One region of the Kitasatospora saccharophila genome, then DNA from elsewhere that is predicted to be linked to it. Evidence: riboswitches for the same ligand, from Rfam matches in the RefSeq annotation. Region 1 holds a riboswitch; each other region holds the start of a gene.
What was found. Region 1 has a riboswitch for cobalamin ahead of ABD345_RS13720 (cobalamin biosynthesis protein). Riboswitches for the same ligand answer to the same signal wherever they lie in the genome.

Region 1 (5,451 bases):
GGGTGCGGTCGGGGCCGGATGAAAGCTTCACGGCGGTCGCCGGTCGCCACCGCCGTCGTCCGAGCGGCCGCGGGCCGCCCGGTCGGGCCCGTCGCCGCGGGGCCGCCGCTCGGCTTCCGCCGCACGTCCGGGCCGGGCCGGGGCTGTCGGCCGGTCCGGTCGGCGACGGGCGGCGGGGGGTCGAGGGTGCGGCCGGCTCGGCTCAGGCGGAGGTGGATCGGCCCGCCGACGGGCGAAAGTTTCGGGGCGCCGGGCGCCGAGGGTTGACGGCGTCCGGACGGTCTGGGTGGATGCGATGGGAGCGCTCCCAGTCACCATCCTCCCCTCCCGAAGGAGCAACGATGGCAAGACACCACGGACGACGGGCCCTGCGCCCGGTCGCCGGACTGGCGGCGGGCCTGCTGGTCGCGGCCGGCACCGGCTGGGCGGTGCAGCAGGCGGGCGCGGCCGCGGCCGGCTGCCGGGTCGACTACACGGTCGCCAGCGCCTGGCAGGGCGGCTTCGGGGCGAACGTGCAGATCACCAACCTCGGTGACGCCGTGACGAGTTGGACGCTGCAGTGGTCGTTCGGCAGCGGCGAGCAGGTCACCCAGGCGTGGAACGCGGACGTGACGCTCGGCAGCGGCCAGGTCACCGCGAAGAGCCTGGGCTACAACGGCGCGGTGGCGGCCGGCGGCGCGGTGAGCTTCGGCTTCAACGGCTCGGTCCCCGGCTCCGGTACGGCCTCGGTGCCGTCCTCGTTCACGTTCAACGGCACGCTCTGCACCGGGAGTCCGGGCAGCGGAACGTCCCCCTCGCCCAGTCCGTCGCCGAGCGCGTCGAGCAGCGGGCAGCCGCCCGCCGGGCAGGGGCGGCAGGTGGAGAAGCTGGACCGCGGTCTGGTCTCGGTGCGCAGCGGCACCGGCAACCTGGTCTCCTGGCGCTGGCTGGCCACCGACCCGGACGGCGTGGCGTTCAACGTGTACCGGGACGGCGCCAAGGTGAACTCCGCGCCGCTGACCACCGCGACGGACTACCTGGACGGCGGCGCGCCGGCCGGCGCCTCGTACACGGTGCGGGCGGTGGTGGGCGGCGTCGAGCAGGCCGCCTCGCCCGCCTCGGTCGGCTTCGCGGACGGCTACCGGGACGTGCCGATCTCCCCGCCGCCCGGCGGGTCGAACGCGAGCGGCTCCTACACGTACGAGGCCAACGACGCGAGCGTGGGCGACCTGGACGGCGACGGGCAGTACGAGTTCGTGCTGAAGTGGAACCCGACCGACGCGAAGGACAACTCGCAGTCGGGCTACACCGGCGACACCTACCTCGACGCGTACGAGCTGGACGGCACCCGGCTGTGGCGGATCGACCTGGGGCGCAACATCCGCTCCGGCGCGCACTACACGCAGTTCCAGGTGTACGACTACGACGGCGACGGGCGGGCCGAGGTCGCCGTGAAGACCGCGGACGGCACGGTGGACGGCACCGGGCGGACCCTCGGCAGCGCCACCGCCGACTACCGCAACTCCAGCGGGTACGTGCTGTCCGGGCCGGAGTTCCTGACGGTCTTCGACGGGCGCAGCGGCGCCGCGCTGCAGACGGTGGACTACGACCCGCCGCGCGGCACGGTCTCGGCCTGGGGCGACTCGTACGGCAACCGGGTCGACCGGTTCCTGGCCGGGACGGCGTACCTGGACGGCTCGCGCCCGTCGATCGTGATGGCCCGCGGCTACTACACCCGGACCGTGGTCACGGCCTGGGACTGGCGCGACGGCAGGCTCACCGAGCGGTGGAAGTTCGACTCGGACGCCTCCGGCAACGGCGCGTACGCGGGCCAGGGCGACCACCAGTTGGCCGTCGCGGACGTGGACGGCGACGGCAGGGACGAGATCGTGTACGGGGCGATGGCCCTGGACGACAACGGGCGCGGGCTGTGGAACACCGGGCAGGGGCACGGCGACGCGATGCACGTCGGCGACCTCGACCCGAGCCGTCCGGGCCTGGAGGAGTTCAAGGTCGACGAGAGCACCGGCAAGTACTCGGCCTGGTTCGCCGACGCGCGGACCGGCCAGATCCTGTGGCACCAGCCGGACTGCGCCTGCGACAACGGGCGCGGCGTCTCCGACGACGTGTACGCGGGCAGCCCGGGCGCCGAGTCCTGGTCGTCGGGGGTCAGCGGCCTCTACAGCGCCAAGGGGGAGAACGTCGGCCGCAAGCCGGGTTCGGCCAACTTCGCGCTCTGGTGGGACGGCGACCCGGTGCGCGAACTGCTCGACGGCACCCACGTCGACAAGTACGGCACCGGCGCGGACACCCGGCTGCTGACCGCCGCCGGCGTGCACTCCAACAACACCACCAAGGCCACCCCGTCGCTCTCCGCCGACCTGTTCGGCGACTGGCGCGAGGAGGTGGTGTGGCCCACCACCGACAACCGGGCGCTGCGGATCTACTCGACGCCGGTGCCGACCTCGCTGCGGATCACCACGCTGATGCACGACGTCCAGTACCGGGAGGCGGTCGCCTGGCAGAACACCGCCTACAACCAGCCGCCGCACCCGGGCTTCTTCCTCGGCGACGGCATGCCGACCGCGCCGCGGCCCGTCGTGCACACGCCCTGACCTGGCACCTTGCGCCGCGGCGGCCCCGGTGGCCGTATGTGACCAACCCCTCCACCCGCTCGGTTGACTGCCCCGAACCGGGCGTGGTGGGATCTTCGGGCCAAACGGAGGCAAGCAGAGGAAGCCGGTGCGAGTCCGGCGCGGTCCCGCCACTGTGACCGGACACCCCGCGCGGGGGTGACCGGAAGTCAGGAGACTCTGGCCCCCGTTCCGTCGATCCAGGGCGCGGACCCTGAGTGAGGACACGACGCCATGGGGGCTGCCCCGTACCTGGTGGGCGCGGTCGCGGGATACCTCGCGGACGCCCGGCTCGGAGACCCCCGGCGCGGACACCCCGTCGCCCTGTTCGGCACCGCCGCGGCCCGGCTGGAGCGCCGGCTGTGGCGCGACCACCGCGGGGCCGGGGCGCTGCACGCGGCGCTCGCGGTCGGCGCGGGCGCGGGCGCGGCGGCGCTGGCCGTCCGGGCGGTGCGGCGCGCGCCGGTGGCGGCGGGGGCGCTGGCCGCGGCGGCCACCTTCACGGTGCTGGGCGGGACGTCGCTGACCCGGGAGGCGACGGCGATCGGACGTTCGCTGGCGGACGGCGACCTGGCGGGCGCCCGGGAGCGGCTGCCGCACCTGTGCGGGCGCGACCCGTCCGGCCTGGACGAGCGGCAGGTGGCCCGGGCCGTGGTCGAGTCGGTCGCCGAGAACACCGCGGACGCGGTGGTCAACGCCCTGGTGTGGGGCGGCGTCGCGGGCGTGCCGGGGCTGCTGGCGTTCCGGGCGGTCAACACGCTGGACGCGATGGTGGGGCACAAGTCGGCCCGCTACCGGCGCTTCGGCTGGGCGTCGGCCCGGCTGGACGACGTCGCGGGCTGGCCGGGGGCCCGGCTGACCGCGCTGCTGGCGGTCGCCGCGTCCGGCGCCCCGGCCCGGACCTGGCGGGTCTGGCGGCGGGACGGCTCCGCGCACCCGAGCCCCAACGCGGGCCAGGCGGAGGCGGCGTTCGCGGGCGCGCTGGGCGTGCGGCTGGGCGGGACGCTGCGCTACGGCGAGCGGGTCGAGCACCGGCCGGTGCTGGGCGCGGAGCTGCCGCCGGTCGGCGCGGCCGACATCGAGCGGGCCTGCCGCCTCTCGCGCCGGGTCGGCGCGCTGGCGCTGGCGACCACGCTCGCCCTGCGGGCGCTGGGCGGGCGGACCCGGGGCGGGCGGCGGCGCGGGTGAACCCGCCGCTGCGACTGCCCTCGTCCGGGCTGGGCTCCGGCGTGCCCGCGTCCCTCCCCCTCCACTTCCTCGAAGGAGTTCTGCCGTGAACGGCGCGCTGTTGGTGGCCGGTACGACCTCGGATGCCGGGAAGAGCGTGGTGACGGCGGGCATCTGCCGCTGGCTGGCCCGGCAGGGGGTGCGGGTGGCGCCGTTCAAGGCGCAGAACATGTCGTTGAACTCGTTCGTGACGGCGGACGGGGCGGAGATCGGGCGGGCGCAGGCGATGCAGGCGCAGGCGGCGGGGGTGGCGCCGGAGGCGGCGATGAACCCGGTGCTGCTGAAGCCGGGCGCGGACGGGCGCAGCCAGGTGGTGCTGCTGGGCCGGCCGGTGGCGGAGGTCGGCGCGCTGGACTACCGGGAGCGCAAGCCGGTGCTGCTGGAGCGGGCGCTGGAGTGCCTGGCGGACCTGCGGGCGCGCTTCGACGTGGTGGTGTGCGAGGGCGCGGGCTCCCCGGCGGAGATCAACCTGCGGGACGGGGACATCGCCAACATGGGCCTGGCGACGGCGGCCCGGCTGCCGGTCGTGGTGGTCGGGGACATCGACCGGGGCGGGGTGTTCGCGTCGATGTTCGGGACGCTGGCGCTGCTGTCGCCGGGCGACCAGGCGCTGGTCGCGGGCTGGATCGTCAACAAGTTCCGCGGGGACGCCCGGCTGCTGGAGCCCGGGCTGGAGATGCTGCGCGGGCTGACCGGCCGTCCGGTGCTGGGCACGCTGCCGATGCTGCCGGGCCTGTGGCTGGACGCGGAGGACTCGCTCGGCCTGGCCGCGGTGGCGTCCCGTCCGGCGGCGGGCGGGCCGGTGGGCGCGGAGGTGCTGCGGGTCGCGGTGGTGCGGCTGCCGCGGCTGTCGAACTTCACGGACGTGGACGCGCTGGCGCAGGAGCCGGGCGTGCTGGTGCGCTGGGTGACCGGCCCGGAGGAGCTGGCGGACGCCGACCTGGTGGTGCTGCCCGGCACCCGGGCCACCGTCGCGGACCTGGCCTGGCTGCGCGAGCGGGGCCTGGCGGAGCCGCTGGCGGCCCGGGCCGCGGCCGGGCGGCCGGTGCTGGGGGTGTGCGGCGGCTACCAGATGCTGGGCCGGGAGGTCGTGGACCCGGTGGAGTCGAAGTCGTCCGGTGCGGTGGACGGCCTGGGGCTGCTGCCGACCCGGGTGGTGTTCGGCGCGGACAAGGTGCTGGCCCGGCCGTCGGGGGTGGCGCTGGGCGAGCCGGTGGAGGGCTACGAGATCCACCACGGCGTGGTGACGGTGGAGGGCGGCGAGCCGTTCGTCACGGACGCCGCCGGGCGGCCGCTGGACGGCTGCCGGGCGGGCGCGGTGTGGGGCACCACCTGGCACGGCCTGCTGGAGAACGACGCCTTCCGCCGGGCCTTCCTGACCGAGGTGGCCCGCGCCGCGGGCCGGGCGTTCGTCCCGGCGCCTGACACCTCGTTCGCCGCCGCCCGCGAGCGCCAACTCGACGCGCTGGGAGACCTGGTGGCCGAGCACACCGACACCGACGCGCTGTGGAAGCTGATCGAGAACGGGGCACCGGCGGGTCTGCCGTTCGTGCCGCCCGGGGCCCCGGCCCCGCTGGAGATGGGGAGTGCCGAATGACCGAGGCCCGTTATC
Region 2 (5,451 bases), on a different contig from region 1:
CCGCAGGCCGTCCAGGTCGTCGAGGTCGCCGCGGCGGACGTCCGCGCCGAGGGCGGTGAGGGCGGCGGCGGAGGCGTCGGAGCGGGCCAGGCCGGTGACCCGGTGGCCGGCCGCGAGCAGGTCGGGGACGAGGGCGGAGCCGAGGTGGCCGGTCGCTCCGGTGACGAAGACGTGCATGGTGGACCTCCAGTGATGAGACCTTGTCTCGTCACCATAGCTCGCGGAGCGGCATGATGCGACCAAGTCCCGTCACGTAGACTTCGGATCATGGCCAGATGGGACCCGAACGCCCGCGAGCGGCTGGGGCGCGCCGCGCTGGAACTCTTCGTCCGGCAGGGCTACGACCGCACCACCGTCGCCGAGATCGCCGAACGCGCGGGCCTGGCCAAGAGCACCTTCTTCCGGCACTTCGCGGACAAGCGCGAGGTGCTCTCCGGCGGCGACGTGCTGGCCCGGCTGTTCACCGGTGCGATCGCCGCCGCCCCGCCCGGGGCCGGGCCGCTGGAGGCCGCCGGGGCCGCGCTGGCCGCCGCCGGGGAGCAGGCCTTCACCGCCGAGCGGTACGGGACGGTCTGCGAGCGCCAGCAGGTGATCGCCGCCAACCCCGAGCTCACCGAGCGCGAACTCCTCAAGCGCGAGGCCCTCGTCACCGCCCTCACCGCCGCCCTGCGCGAGCGCGGCGTCCCCGAGCCGGCCGCCGTCCTCACCGCCCAGCTCACCCTGCTCGCCCTGGGCACCGCCCTGGCCCGCTGGACCGCCCGCCCCGGCCAGGACTTCACCGCCCTGGCCCGCGAGGCGCTCACCACCCTGCGCGACACCGCCGCCACCCTCTGAAGGTGCGGCTGCCACCGGCCCGAAAGCGGCTGACCCCGGCCGGGTCGGGCTGTCCGTGCGTCCTGGGAGGATGGACTCCTCGCCGACCACCACGACCGAGGAGTTGACGCCGGTGCCCGAGGGGCATGTGATCCACCGCCTGGCCAGGGAGAACGACGAGCGGTTCGGCGGCCGCCCGGTCCGGGTGTCCAGCCCGCAGGGGCGCTTCGCGGAGGGGGCCGCGCTGATCGACGGGCGGGTGCTGGACGAGGCGGAGGCGCACGGCAAGCACCTGTTCCTCGGCTTCGGCGAGCACTGGCTGCACGTGCACCTGGGCCTGTACGGCAAGTACGAGTTCGGCGCGGGCGGGGCCCCGGCGCCGGTCGGCCAGGTCCGGCTGCGGATGGTCAACGACGGCGGCTACGCCGACCTGCGCGGCCCGACCGCCTGCGAACTGCTCACCCCCGCCGAGAAGGCCGCCGTCCACCGCCGGCTGGGGCCGGACCCGCTGCGCCCGGGCGAGGCGGGCGACGCGGCCTGGCAGCGGATCTCCCGCAGCGGCAGCACGGTCGCCGCCCTGCTGATGGACCAGAAGGTGCTGGCCGGCGTCGGCAACGTCTACCGCGCCGAGGTGCTGTTCCGGCTCGGCATCAGCCCGCACCGGGCCGGCCGCGACCTCTCCCGCGCGGAGTGGGACGCGATCTGGACGGACCTGGTCGCCCTGATGCACGACGGCGTGGCCGCCGGCCGGATCGACACCGTCCGCCCCGAGCACACCCCGGAGGCGATGGGCCGCCCCCCGCGGGTGGACGACCACGGCGGCGAGGTGTACGTCTACCGCCGCCACGACCAGCCCTGCCTGGTGTGCGGAACCCCGGTCCGCACCGAGGAGTTGGCGGCCCGGAACCTGTTCTGGTGCCCGCGCTGCCAGCGGGTCTGACGGGCCGTCGGCGGATCAAGCCTTGACGCAAGGTTGACCACGCCTTGGGCGAGGGCCCGGAACGGCGCTCCTATTGTCGGGTGCATGCCCGTGCAACCGTTCCAGGGCCCGCGCCCCACCCCGGCGCTCCCGGTCCTGCCGTACCGCAAGCCCACCAGGGGACGCGACTACTGGGTGCTGGACGACGTCCTGCCGGACCCGGACGCGGTGCGGGCCCGGCACCTGGCCCGCACGGACTGGGACGAGGGCTACCCGTACCGGCCGGAGTCCTGGCCGGGGCTGCGCGCGATGCCCGGGCTGGAGCCGGACGAGCTGGCGCACGTCGAGGAGCTGGTCCGCGGGGCCACCGGGGCGGAGCGGATCTGGGCGCTGGACGAGGCCGGGGGCGGCACCTTCAACCACAACTGCGTGCAGGTGGTCGGCGCGGGGGAGTGCGAGCCGCGCCCGCACACCGACTCGCGCTCGCTGTGCCGGTACGCCGCCGTGCTGTACCTCAACCCGGCCGTCCCCAAGCGCTGCGGCACCAGCTTCCACCGGCAGAGCTTCCCCGGCGGCCGGCTCGGCGGCAACAGCGTGGTCGCCCCGCACGACAACCTGGTGGACGCGCTCGGCACCCGCTTCGTCCCGCCGGACTCGTTCACCGAGGACCTGGCCGTCCCGCACCGCTACAACCGGCTGCTGCTCTACACCGCCAACCTGATCCACACCGCGACCGAGTACCACGGCGCGACGCTGGAGCAGAAGCGGATGACCTGCGTCTTCTTCTGGATGGCCTGAGCCGCCCGGACGGCCTGACCGCTCGTCAGCACGGCCCTGACCAGGCGTGATCTGCGCCACCCGGATCCGGGGGCGCCCTTGCCGCCGCGCCCCCGGCGGGCCTACGGTGGGCGGGCCGTGGTGTTCGGGAAGCCGGTGCACTGTGTCCGTCACGAGAGTGGGACGCAGGAGTCCGGAGCGGCCCTCGCCACTGTGATCGGGGAGTCGTCGGCTCCCACCCCGTGCCACTGGCCGCTCGCGGCCGGGAAGGCCGGGAGCCGGCGCGCAACACCCCGTCAGCCAGGAGACCGGCCACGGCATCTCACGAAGTGATCCACGAGGTGCTGGAGCGTGAACGCGGATGACCGCGCATGAGTCGACCCTGCCCGGGCACAAGCCCGGCTCCCCCCTTCCCTCCTTCCGCTGGCGGCGCGAGGACACCCTGCGCACGGCCGGCCTGATGGCGGTGATCCTGGCGCTGCACGTGGTGGCGTTCGGGACGCTGCTGTTCCTGGTGGCGCCGCACGACTACAAGGTCGGCACCCAGGTGTTCGGCGTCGGCCTGGGCGTCACCGCCTACACCCTGGGCATGCGGCACGCCTTCGACGCCGACCACATCGCGGTGATCGACAACACCACCCGCAAGCTGATGGCGGACGGCCGCCGCCCGGTCTCGGTGGGCTTCTGGTTCGCGCTCGGCCACTCCTCGATGGTGGTGCTGATGGCCGGCCTGGTGGCCGGGGGCGCGGCGCTGGCGGGCACCCTGATGGACGAGGACTCCACCACCCACCGGGTGCTCGGCACCATCGGCACCACCGCGTCCGGCGCCTTCCTCTACCTGATCGCGGCGCTCAACCTGGTGGCCCTGCTGGGCATCTGGCGGGTGTTCCGGGCGATGCGGGCCGGCCAGTACGACGAGGCCGAGCTGGAGAAGCACCTGAACGCCCGCGGCCTGCTGGCCCGGTTGCTGAACCGGGCCACCCGCTCGATCAGCCGCCCCGGCCAGATGTTCCCGGTCGGGATGGTGCTCGGCCTGGGCTTCGACACCGCCACCGAGGTGACCCTGATGGTGATGGCGGGCTCCGGCGCGGCCTCCGGGCTGCCCTGGTACGCGGTGGTCTGCCTGCCGCTGCTGTTCGCCGCCGGGATGAGCCTGTTCGACACCCTGGACGGCACGTTCATGAACTTCGCCTACCAGTGGGCGTTCGCCAACCCGGTCCGCAAGGTGTACTACAACCTGACCATCACCGGGCTGTCGATCGCGGTGGCCTTCGTGATCGGCACCATCGAGCTGGTCGCGGTGCTGCACGACAAGTTCGACCTGGCCGACCCCGTCACCGGCTGGATCGCGGGCCTCAGCCTGGACAACGTCGGCTTCGTGATCGTCGGCCTGTTCGTGGTGGTCTGGGCCGCCGCGATCGGCTACTGGCGGATCGCCAAGCGCTCCCGGGCCTTCGGCGGAGCGGGCGCCGGAGCCTCCTGACGCACCGTCGGGCGGGCCGCGCAGTACAGTTCGGTGGACCTCCCCGGCCGCCGGAGCGCGGCCCGCCCCGACCCGAACAGGGACCCCGCGTGCCGGAACCCGACCTCGTCACCCAGGCCCTCGCCCGCAACCTCAAGCGGATGCGCCTCGACCGCGGCCACACCCTGGACGCGCTGGCCGCCCGTTCCGGGGTCAGCCGCGGCATGGTGGTCCAGATCGAACAGGCCCGCACCAACCCGAGCATCGGCACCGTGGTCCGGCTCGCCGACGCGCTCGGCGTCTCGATCGCCCGGCTGCTCGACTACGACGCCGCCTCGGCCGTCCGGATCGTCCCCGCCGAGGACGCCGTCCGGCTGTGGACCGGCCCCGACGGCGGCAGCGGCACCCTGCTCGGCGGCGCCGAGGCCCCCGGCCCGCTGGAGCTGTGGGCCTGGCTCCTGCACCCCGGCGAGTCGCACGCCTCCGACCCGCACCCGCCCGGCAGCGTCGAGATCGCCCGGGTCGACGAGGGCGTCCTCACCCTCGTCCTGGACGGTCGCGAGCACCGCGTCCCGGCCGGGTCCACCGCCTCCTACGAGGCCGGGACCGCGCACGGCTACCGCAACGACGGCGAGGTGCCCTGCCGGGTCACCATGGTGGTCTCCGTCCCCCCGCCCGGCGCCTGAACGGGCGAGGGGCCCCGGGCGAACCCGGGGCCCCTCGCTCCGCGCGCCGTCAGCCGCCGTACCGGCGCCGGTACAGCTCGACCCGGCCCTCGGTGTCCATCAGGCGGGCCCGGCCGGTGTAGAACGGGTGGCTCGCCGAGGACGTCTCGACGTCGACCACCGGGTACGTCCGCCCGTCGGCCCACTCGACCGTCCGCTCGCTCGCGGCGGTGGAGCGGGTCAGGAACGACAGGCCCCCGGTCTTGTCCCGGAACACCACCGGACGGTACTCGGGGTGGATTCCCTGCTGCATGACTGCTCCTCCTCGCTGGGTGCGTGCTGGATCGGACGGGTGCGGATCAGCGGGCCTCGCGGAACTCCACGTGCCGCCCGGCCACCGGGTCGAACTTCCGCAGGACCATCCGGTCCGGGTCGTTGCGGCGGTTCTTGCGGGTCACGTACGCGAAGCCCGTCCCCGCCGTGGACCGGAGCGTGACCACCGGTCGCAGTTCGCTGCGTGCCATCGTCTCGACCTCCCTCTCCCGGCAACGATTGCCGTTTTCACTACGCCACAACACGGGCACCCCCGCGGGCATTCCCCACCCGCCCAGCCGGTTCCGACGGGCGGCCGCCCCGACCCGTTCGTACGCTCGGACCATGTCCGACGCGCACGCCGCCCGACGCGAACGCCTCCGCGAGTACTGCAGCGCCTCCGGGGCCGACGCCGCGCTGATCACGCGCGCCGCCAACGTCCGCTACCTCACCGGCTGCCCGCCGCTGGGCGCCGCACTGCTGCTCACCCGCGACCGCGCGGT
Region 3 (5,451 bases), on a different contig from region 1:
GGACGCCAGCGGGGCGCTCGCCGTCCCGATCACCTGCCGGGACGCCGACATCCCGCTCTCCCTGCACGGCCAGGACCAGGCCCGCGACCTGGGCCGCTGGTGGGCCGAGCGGCCGCCCGCCGACCGGCCCCGCTCGGTGTGGTGCTCCCCGTACGTGCGCACCGCGGAGACCGCCCGGATCGCGCTGGCCCAGGCGTCCGGGCTGGGCGCCGTCCCGGTGGGGCTGGCGGTGCGCTACGACGAGCGGCTGCGCGACCGGGAGCTGGGCGTGCTGGAGATGCTCACCAAGGCGGCCATCGAGCGCGACCACCCGGCGGAGGCCGAGCGGCGGCGGCGGATGGGCGAGCTGTACTACCGGCCGCCCGGCGGCGAGTCCTGGCTGGACGTGGCGCTGCGGGTGCGCGACCTGCTGCGCGACCTGTGCGAGGAGGAGGCGGGCCGACCGGTGCTGGTGGTGGCGCACGACTGCACGGTGCTGATGCTGCGGCACGTGCTGGACCGGCTCCCCGAGGAGGAGTTGCTGGCGCTGGACCCGGTGGCGAACTGCTCGGCCAGCGTCTGGCGGGCCCGCGAGGGACGGCTGCGGCCGGCCGGCTGGAACCAGACCGGCCACCTGTCGGCCTGACCCGCCCCGCCCCCGCCGCTCAGCGTCCCGCCGCCCCCGCCCCCACCGCACCCGCCGCCCGGCGTTCCGGCTCGCTGCCCTCCCGCTCGCGGCCGTCCGGCTCGCGGTCCCCGGTCTCGGGCCCGGCGGGCCGTCGCGGGCCGCCGAAGGCCCGCCGGTACGCCTGCGGGGTGGTGCCGAGCCGGAGGCCGAAGTGGTGCCGCAGCGCGGCGGCGTTGCCGAAGCCGCAGCGGGCGGCGACCGCGTCCACGCTCTCGCCGGTGGACTCCAGCAGGCGCTGGGCGAGCAGCACCCGCTGGCCGGTCAGCCAGCGGTGCGGGGTGGTGCCGGTCTCCTGCCGGAAGCGGCGGGCGAAGGTGCGCGGCGACATGTGGGCGAGCCGGGCGAGCCGGTCGACGCCGGTGTCCCGGTCGAGGTGGCGGCGCATCCACTCCAGCACCGGGGCCAGCGACTCGCCGTCGGCCTCGGGCAGCGGGCGGCTGATGAACTGGGCCTGGCCGCCGTCGCGGTGCGGGGCGACCACCATCCGGCGGGCGATCGCCCGGGCCACCTCGGCGCCCTGCACCTTGCGGACCAGGTGCAGGCAGGCGTCGATGCCCGCGGCGGTGCCGGCCGAGGTGATCACGGGGTGGTCGTCGACGTACAGCACGTCGGGTTCGACGGTGGTCAGCGGGAAGCGCTCGGCCATCAGGTCGGCGTACCGCCAGTGGGTGGTGCAGCGGCGGCCGTCGAGCAGGCCGGCCGCGCCGAGCAGGAAGCTGCCGGAGCAGATCGACAGCAGGTGGGCGCCGCGGTCGTGGGCGGCCCGCAGCGCCTCGACGACCTCCGCGGGGTACTGCTCGCGGATGCCGGTGGCGGTGGTGATGACCAGGTCGGCCGCGGCGATCCGTTCGGGGCCGTGCGGGACGTCGATGGTGAACCCGGCGTGGGTGCGCATCGGCCCGGGGCGGTCGCCGACCAGCGCGAAGTCGTAGACCGGCAGGCCGGATTCGGCCCGGTCCAGGCCGAACACCTCGCAGGCCACGCCCAGTTCGAAGGGGTGGACCTCTTCCAGCACCACCACGGCGACGTTCTCCAGCTTTCGCATCCCGCCAGGATGGCAGTGGCAGGATTTCGTGGCAATGGTGCGTTCCTGCCACTCGTGGGCGGCGGCCGGTGCGCGGACAGTGGAGGCATGACCACCGCGCTCGCCCTGCTGGGCCTCATCGGCACTTTCGGACTCCTCGGCGTCCTGGTCGGCCGCGACCTGGACCGGCACGGCCGCCACGGCCGCGACAACGCGCACCGCCCGACCGGCTACCCGTTCGACCCGGACCTGGCCGACCCGCGCCGCCGGCCGTCCGGCACACTGGCCGGATGCGCTCCCCGACCGTCCGCCGTGCCCTCCTCCCCGACCTCGCCGGAGCCGGAGAGGTCAGCGTCGAAGCCTTCGTCGGGGACGGCCACACCCGTCCGGACTCTCCGTACGTCGACCTCCTGCGCGACACCGCCCGCCGCAACCGGGAGGCCGAGCTGCTGGTCGCCGTCGACGGCGCCGGGGCGGTCCTCGGCTGCGTGACCTTCGCGCCCGGCGGCACCCCGTGGGCGGACGTCGCCGGGCCGGGCGAGGGCGAGATCCGGATGCTCGCGGTCGGCGCGGCGGCCCGCGGCCGGGGCGTCGGCCGGGCGCTGGTGGTGGCGGCGATGGACCGCAGCCGGGAACTGGGACTGGCCGGGATGGCGTTCTCCACCCGTCCGACGATGACCGCCGCGCACCGGATCTACGAGGCGCTGGGCTTCGTCCGCGCCCCCGAGCGGGACTGGTCGGCCGCCCCCGGCACGGACCTGATGGTCTACACGATGCGGTTCTGAGGCCCGGGGCCGGCGGCCCGGCGGACGCCCGCGGGCGACGCGCCGGGCTTCCCGGTTTTTCTCCGGCCGATCGGAAACATCCGCGCCCCGTTCCCCGTTCTCCCCCTCGGCCGTCCGCTTCGGCCGGGCCGCCGCAGCCGGCACCGGGCGCGGGGCCGACGGTCCCTCAGGAGCCGTCCGCCCCGTTTTCGTTGTCTACGCGCGGCGCCGCCGACGCGACACGCGCTACTACATCTGGTGCTTCCAGCTCCAGTCGCCACTACATGTATGCTCACTCTCGCTGTCGACGCAGGGGAATCCGGTGGAAGTCCGGGACTGCCCCGCAACGGTGAGCGGGCTGCAGCGACGCCCGCGCAGTCCGAGGACCTGCCGACGGCGTGCGACACGGCATCCCCGCAGACGCCATGCAGCACAGCTTTGCCGTCCGGTCTCGCGGGCGGACCGGGGGTGGTCTTCGGCGCGCCGGAACGCGTTCGCGTTCCTTCGTGCTGCCCTCCCCTGGCCGCGTGCGGTGCCGGACACCCGAGAGCACGTCCGCCGCCGCCACAGGAGAGAGTGCGCCTTGACCGTCGCCGCCTCAGTCACCCTGCCGTCCCAGGGATCCGCCGACGCCTTCACCGACCCCGGTGCGGCGTTGCTCCGGCTGCTCACCGACCGCAGCACCGACCTCCCCCAGGTGGACCCCGGCCACGTCGCCGCCGCCGCGCTGCGCGGCCGCCACGCCGGTTCGGACTTCGCCGAGCTCCGCGGGCTGGCCGTGGAGGCCGCCGCGTCGATGATCGCCGAGGACCCGCAGTACTCGAAGCTGGCCGCCCGCCTGCTGGCGCTGGAGATCCGCGACGAGGCCGCCACCCAGCACGTCACCTCGTTCTCCTCCTCGGTGGCCGTGGGCCACGCCGAGGGCCTGATCGGCGACGCCACGGCCGCGTTCGTGGCCGAGCACGCCGACCTGTTCGACTCGCTGATCGACGAGTCGGGCGACGACCGCTTCGAGTACTTCGGCCTGCGCACCGTGCAGTCCCGCTACCTGCTGCGCCACCCGATCACCCGCAAGGTGGTCGAGACCCCGCAGCACTTCCTGCTCCGCGTGGCGGCGGGCCTGGCGGTCGGCACGACCGAGGAGTCGGTGCGCGAGGTCGCCGAGCTGTACACCCTGATGAGCCGGCTGGAGTACCTGACCAGCTCGCCGACGCTGTTCAACTCCGGCACCCGGCACCCGCAGATGTCCTCCTGCTACCTGCTGGACTCGCCGCTGGACAACCTGGACTCGATCTACAACCGGTACGCCCAGATCGCCCGGCTGTCCAAGCACGCCGGCGGCATCGGCCTGTCCTACTCGCGGATCCGCTCGCGCGGCTCGCTGATCCGCGGCACCAACGGCAAGTCGAACGGCATCGTGCCGTTCCTGCGCACCCTGGACTCCTCCGTGGCGGCGGTCAACCAGGGCGGCCGGCGCAAGGGCGCGGCCTGCGTGTACCTGGAGACCTGGCACGCCGACATCGAGGAGTTCCTGGAGCTCCGCGACAACACCGGCGAGGAGGCCCGGCGCACCCACAACCTGAACCTGGCGCACTGGATCCCGGACGAGTTCATGCGCCGGGTCAACGCCAACGCCGACTGGTCGCTGTTCTCCCCGGCGGACGTGCCGGAGCTGGTCGACCTGTGGGGCGCCGAGTTCGACGAGGCGTACGTCAAGGCCGAGCTGGCGGGCAAGGCCGTGCGCACCATCCCCGCGCAGACCCTGTACGCCCGGATGATGCGCACCCTGGCGCAGACCGGCAACGGCTGGATGACCTTCAAGGACGCCTCCAACCGGGCCGCCAACCAGACCGCGCTGCCGGGCCGCACGGTGCACTCCTCGAACCTGTGCACCGAGATCCTGGAGGTCACCGACGACTCGGAGACCGCGGTCTGCAACCTCGGCTCGGTCAACCTGGGCGCGCACGTCGCCCCCGGCGCCACCGCCGCCGACCTCACGAGCGCGATGGACTGGGACCGCCTGGACGCCACCGTCCGCACCGCGGTGACCTTCCTCGACCGCGTGATCGACATCAACTTCTACCCGACCACCGAGGCCGGGACGTCCAACTCCCGCTGGCGCCCGGTCGGCCTGGGCGTGATGGGCCTGCAGGACGTCTTCTTCCAGCTGCGGATCGACTTCGACTCCGCCGAGGCGGTCGCCCTCTCCACCCTGATCGCCGAGCGCATCATGCTCACCGCGTACGAGCGCTCCGCCGACCTGGCCGAGCAGTTCGGCCGGCACGAGGCGTACGGCGAGACCCGGGCGGCCCGCGGCCAGCTGCACGTGGACCACTTCGAGTCCGCGAACCCGCACTGGGCCGCGCGCTGGGAGGCGCTGCGGGCCCGGATCGCCGAGGTCGGCCTGCGCAACTCGCTGCTGCTCGCGATCGCCCCGACCGCGACCATCGCGTCCATCGCCGGCGTCTACGAGTGCATCGAGCCGCAGGTCTCCAACCTGTTCAAGCGCGAGACCCTCTCCGGCGAGTTCCTCCAGGTCAACCCGTACCTGGTGCGGGAGCTCAAGGAGCTCGGCGTCTGGGACCAGCAGACCCGGGACGCGCTGCGCGACGCCAACGGCTCCATCCAGGAGTTCAACTGGCTGCCGCAGGAGGTCCGTTCGCTGTACCGCACGGCGTGGGAGCTGCCGCAGCGCGCGCTGATCGACCTGGCCGCCGCCCGGCAGCCGTACATCGACCAGAGCCAGTCGCTGAACCTGTTCATGGCGGCGCCGACCATCGGCAAGCTCTCCTCGATGTACTCCTACGCCTGGAAGGTCGGTCTGAAGACCACCTACTACCTGCGCTCCCGCCCGGCGACCCGGATCGCCCAGGCCGCGCCCGGAGCCGCCCGCACCGCCGCCCCCGTCCCGGTGCAGTCCCCCGCCCTCTCCCAGGCCGAGCAGGACGCCATCGCCTGCTCGCTGGAGAACCCCGAGTCCTGCGAGGCCTGCCAGT

Region 2: another riboswitch for cobalamin. It lies ahead of nicT (Nickel transporter NicT); the one in region 1 lies ahead of ABD345_RS13720 (cobalamin biosynthesis protein).
Region 3: another riboswitch for cobalamin. It lies ahead of ABD345_RS15075 (ribonucleoside-diphosphate reductase subunit alpha); the one in region 1 lies ahead of ABD345_RS13720 (cobalamin biosynthesis protein).

Annotation. Positions count from the first base shown of each region.
Region 1 covers NZ_BAAANS010000015.1:118,166-123,616, forward strand. Annotated here, with positions in the region: gene ABD345_RS13715 (rhamnogalacturonan lyase family protein) at 342-2,594, shown strand; cobalamin riboswitch at 2,686-2,815, shown strand; gene ABD345_RS13720 (cobalamin biosynthesis protein) at 2,847-3,800, shown strand; gene ABD345_RS13725 (cobyric acid synthase) at 3,886-5,436, shown strand; gene ABD345_RS13730 (putative cobaltochelatase) at 5,433-5,451, shown strand, end outside.
Region 2 covers NZ_BAAANS010000009.1:113,111-118,561, reverse strand. Annotated here, with positions in the region: gene ABD345_RS09185 (SDR family oxidoreductase) at 1-177, opposite strand, end outside; gene ABD345_RS09180 (TetR/AcrR family transcriptional regulator) at 268-834, shown strand; gene ABD345_RS09175 (Fpg/Nei family DNA glycosylase) at 947-1,753, shown strand; gene ABD345_RS09170 (DUF6445 family protein) at 1,838-2,530, shown strand; cobalamin riboswitch at 2,632-2,840, shown strand; gene nicT (Nickel transporter NicT) at 2,871-3,992, shown strand; gene ABD345_RS09160 (helix-turn-helix domain-containing protein) at 4,082-4,657, shown strand; gene ABD345_RS09155 (type B 50S ribosomal protein L31) at 4,707-4,949, opposite strand; gene rpmG (50S ribosomal protein L33) at 4,996-5,160, opposite strand; gene ABD345_RS09145 (aminopeptidase P family protein) at 5,294-5,451, shown strand, end outside.
Region 3 covers NZ_BAAANS010000017.1:139,129-144,579, reverse strand. Annotated here, with positions in the region: gene ABD345_RS15090 (histidine phosphatase family protein) at 1-625, shown strand, start outside; gene ABD345_RS15085 (GlxA family transcriptional regulator) at 645-1,712, opposite strand; gene ABD345_RS15080 (GNAT family N-acetyltransferase) at 1,982-2,476, shown strand; cobalamin riboswitch at 2,738-2,864, shown strand; gene ABD345_RS15075 (ribonucleoside-diphosphate reductase subunit alpha) at 3,039-5,451, shown strand, end outside.